One region of the Afipia dichlorophenoxyacetatis genome, then DNA from elsewhere that is predicted to be linked to it. Evidence: predicted binding sites of a transcription regulator. Region 1 holds the regulator's gene; the other holds the start of a gene.
The links. The regulator LexA, encoded in region 1, represses DNA repair genes until DNA is damaged. The targets are predictions, from matches to a motif close to TGTTCNNNNTGTGTTCNG.
Positions count from the first base shown of each region.

Region 2: the regulator LexA is predicted to act here: its motif matches at 1,096-1,113, upstream of ACZ5C3_RS09385 (ATP-dependent helicase).

Region 1 is NZ_AP029250.1:3,149,031-3,151,234, reverse strand. It holds gene ACZ5C3_RS14835 (DedA family protein) at 1-267, shown strand, start outside; gene lexA (transcriptional repressor LexA) at 534-1,244, shown strand; gene ACZ5C3_RS14825 (ComEC/Rec2 family competence protein) at 1,256-2,204, opposite strand, start outside.
Region 2 is NZ_AP029250.1:2,027,326-2,029,529, forward strand. It holds gene ACZ5C3_RS09385 (ATP-dependent helicase) at 1-1,065, opposite strand, end outside; gene ACZ5C3_RS09390 (ArsR/SmtB family transcription factor) at 1,269-1,643, shown strand; gene ACZ5C3_RS09395 (SRPBCC family protein) at 1,652-2,131, shown strand.

The DNA.
Region 1 (2,204 bases):
ACCATTCCTGCGGTACGTGTCTATCTGTCGATCCCAGCAGGCGTGATCAATCTTGCGATCACGCACTTCACCATCGCCATTCTGATCGGCAGCCTTGCCTGGAGCGGGCCGCTGTTGATCGCGGGCTACGTCCTGCAAGGACAAGGCTCCGATGTTGCGGCCTCCTCGGCATTTCTATTGATGACAGCTCTCGTTGTTCTGGAGTTCCTTGTCCTTTTCATTTGGCGCGTGTTCCGCACAACAAGGAATACTTCAGCATCCGCGTAAGCGACTCGCGTATAGACGCGTGAACCGGCGGGCCGCGAATCTCCCGGTGTCCTGCGGGCGATTCTGCCCATCACTGCCGCCAAAGGCGGTTCAGCACCTCCACAATGTCCCTTGTAAGATGGGTTCTTTACTTCGTTGACCTAAAATTAACGATTGCAGAACACATATGGAACATATAGTGTTCGTTCATGATTTGTTTCGAGTGACTCGCTTGAAATGAAGAACAACGAGCCACTCCGATCACGGGATATTTGGGGAGCATTCAGATGCTGACGCGCAAACAGTATGAGCTTTTGCGGTTCATCAATGAGCGGCTGAAAGAGGCCGGGGTTCCTCCCTCCTTCGACGAAATGAAGGATGCGCTGGATCTGCGTTCCAAGTCGGGCATCCATCGCCTGATCACGGCGCTGGAAGAGCGAGGCTTCATCCGGCGCCTCGCCAATCGCGCCCGCGCCATTGAAGTCATCAAGCTTCCTGAACTGGGCGCCAATGGCGGCGGCGGCGCACGACGCGGCTTCACGCCCAGCGTCATCGAGGGCAACCTCGGCAAGGTCCGCACCAGCACCCCATCGAGCGGCGAAGACGACACGAACTTTCCGGTGGCTGTGCCCGTCATGGGCCGTATCGCAGCAGGTACGCCCATTGAGGCGCTACAGACCCGCAGCCATACCATCAGCGTTCCGCCCGACATGCTTGGCACCGGCGAACACTATGCGCTGGAAGTTCGCGGAGACTCCATGGTGGAAGCAGGCATTCTCGACGGCGACACCGTGCTCATCCAACGCAACGAAAGCGCGGATACCGGTGACATCGTCGTGGCGCTGATCGATGAAGAAGAAGCCACGCTCAAGCGGTTCCGGCGCCGTGGCGCGTCGATCGCGCTGGAGCCAGCGAATGCGGCCTACGAGGTGCGCATCCTTCCGCCGAACCGAGTGCGCATCCAGGGCAAGCTGATCGGGCTTTACCGGAAATACTGAGCTGGATGGCGTCAGTCGTCCGGCCGCAGATCACTCTCGGCCGGAGTGGCGTCGACAGACGTAGGCCGTCCTGATGTTGGCCTTGAAGGGGCTTGAGTGTCTGATTCAACCTCTGGCACCGCAGGCGACCACGGGCGATCTGTGCCGCGCGGTTTTGCAGCAGTGATGCTGAAACCGTTTTGCGTTCTTTGGAGCGCAAGCGGTCCCTGCCGTTGCAGAATGTTCCGATCGAGCACCAGCGCCTTGCAGTCCTGCGGCGCCTGCCGCGTGGTCACAATGACGGCCGCCCGCGCACAATCATCTGCGAAAGCCTCCGGTGACTTAGTCAGAGCAACAAAGGCACCCTCACCCGTTTGAACGACGCAACCGGCTTCGTCGCACGACACGCCCTCCGCGGTCGAGGACTCGCCTGCGGTTCGCGCGTCGGCATCCGCCGTCAGCCACTCGCGGACGAGGAAGGCATCCTTGCGGGTTTGCATGAGATGGAGCTGTCCATCTTTGCCACGAACACCGACAGTATGACCATCGTTCGAGACAAGGATATCCGGCCGCGGCGCCATCACAGCACTGACGGACGCGAGTACCACAAGTGCTGCTCCAGCCCAGCGCAAGGGCGACCGCAGCAATCCCATCATGATGATGCCGGCGCTCATGACCAGCAACGGTCCGGTCCCGAATGCCGCCATGCGGCCGATGGCACCGGGAAGTGCGGCCACCCACTGCGACACGGTAATCATCCAGCCGATGCCAAAGTCCATGAGCCGCCAGAACACGCCGTCAAACCCGAATGGCATGGCGATCAGGCCAAGCAATCCGGCAGGCATGACCAATGCCGACACCACGGGCATCGCTGCGAGATTTGCCAGCACGCCATAGGGCGTGATGCGGTGAAAATGGAATGCCGCGTAAGGCATCGTCGCAAGTCCGGCGATGAACGACGCCAAGGCCAGCACCATCACC
Region 2 (2,204 bases), 1.1 Mb from region 1:
GCGCGCCTGGTCGGCTTCATCGCGCACGGTGACCAACTGCGGCTTGCGTGTGGATGTCCGCTCGGTCCAGAGATTCTTGGTGAAGCGCTCTTTCGCGAGTCCAATAACGGCATTCGCCGCCGACAAGACAGGCTGCGTCGAACGGTAGTTGCGGTCGAGGGTGATGATGTCGGCGCGCGGCGTGAAATGATCCGGGAAGTCGAGAATGTTGCGTACGGTGGCCGCGCGGAAGGAATAGATCGATTGCGCGTCGTCGCCGACCACGGTGAGACCGCGGCCGCCGGGCTTCAAGGCCAGCAGGATGGACGACTGCAGCCGGTTGGTGTCCTGATATTCGTCCACCATCACATGATCGAAGCGGCCGCCGATGTCCTCCGCAAGCGCCGGATCGGAGACCATCTGGCACCAGTAGAGCAGCAGATCGTCGTAATCGAGCACGTTCTGCTTTTGCTTCGCCTCCACATAGGCGGCGAACAGTTCCTTCAGTTCGTTCGCCCAGCCCGAGCACCACGGAAAGAACTGCCCGAGCACTTGCTCGATCGGAAGCTCGGCGTTGACGCAACGCGAATAGATCGACAGGCATGTACCCTTGGTGGGGAAGCGGCTCTCGGTCTTGGAGAACCCGCGCTCATGCCGGATCAGGTTCATCAGGTCGGCGGAGTCCTCGCGGTCGTGAATCGTGAACGACGGATCCAGCCCGATCTGGTCGGAATAGTCGCGCAGCAGCCGCGCGCCGATGCCGTGAAACGTACCGGCCCAGTTCAGCGCGTCGGTCATCACGTTCGCCTTATCGCCCAGCACCTTGCGCGCGATACGCTCGACCCGCTTGGTCATTTCGCCCGCCGCGCGGCGCGAGAATGTCATCAGCAAGATGCGGCGCGGATCGGCGCCGTTGATAATGAGATGCGCGACGCGATGCGCCAGCGTGTTGGTTTTTCCGGACCCCGCACCGGCGATCACCAGCAACGGTGGTCCGACTGTGCCAGCGGTTCCAACGCCGTGTTCGACCGCGCGCCGCTGCTCCGGATTCAACGTCTCCAGATATGAAACTTCAGCCGCTGCCAACACCGAATCATCCCCTGCCTGAGGGGGAAGAGTCCACGATTTGTTCTGCAAGCGCAACGAAGCGAAGGGTGTGGACCGGCTTCGCGTACGGACCTCAATACTTAGGTATTGACCTAAGTATTATTCGAAGCTACCAACACGCAACGACACGGCGAGGGGACAGCAACTCCCGGCGCCGGTTCATCAAACGCACGGAGCAATTCATGACTCCACAAGCAGGCAGCTCCGCGCCCCAGGGCAAGGTCTCGCCCGCGGTCGTCGATAGCGTCTTTCGCGCGCTGGCCGATGCCACGCGGCGCGATGTGCTGACGAGGCTCAGCGTCCGCCCGGCGTCGGTGAGTGATCTCGCGGCGACGTATGACATGGCGCTGCCGTCCTTCATGGAGCACCTCAAGGTGCTGGAGGGCAGCGGGCTTGTGCGGTCGCATAAAGAGGGACGCGTCCGCACCTACGAATTCGTGCCCAGGCAATTGAGGCTCGCGGAAGACTGGCTCACGCGGCAGCGCATGTTGTGGGAGCAACGCCTCGATCAACTCGACAACTATCTGATGCAAATGAAACAGGAGACAGAGAAGTGACTTCATCCATGATCAAGATCGATCCGAACCTCGACCTCGTGCTCGAACGCGACATCGATGTGCCCGTTGAACTCGTCTGGAAAGCCTGGACGTCGCCGGAACATCTGAGCCAGTGGTTCGCGCCGAAGCCGTGGATCATCACTGCCTGCGATCTCGATCTGCGCCCCGGCGGCACGATCAACTTCACCATGCGCTCCCCTGAGGGGGAGGAATATCCCAATACGCAATGCTATCTTGAAGTCGTCCCGTTCGAACGTATCGTCGTCACCGATACGCTGCTCGGCGGTTATCGTCCGTCGGCCAATCCGTTTTTCACCGCTGTCATCGAAATGACGCGGAACGGCAATGGCACGCGCTACAGGGCCATCGCCATTCACGGCAACGACGAAGCGCGCAAGAAGCATGAAGAGATGGGCTTCCACGGCGGCTGGGGCACCGTGCTGACGCAGATGGTGGACTACATCAAGACGGGCGCGATGCATTCCTGACCATAAGAGCCGGTGGTGATTGATGAGCCCACGCCTGGTCAGGGCGTGGGCTTTTCGGTTGCTGGTCGTCCCC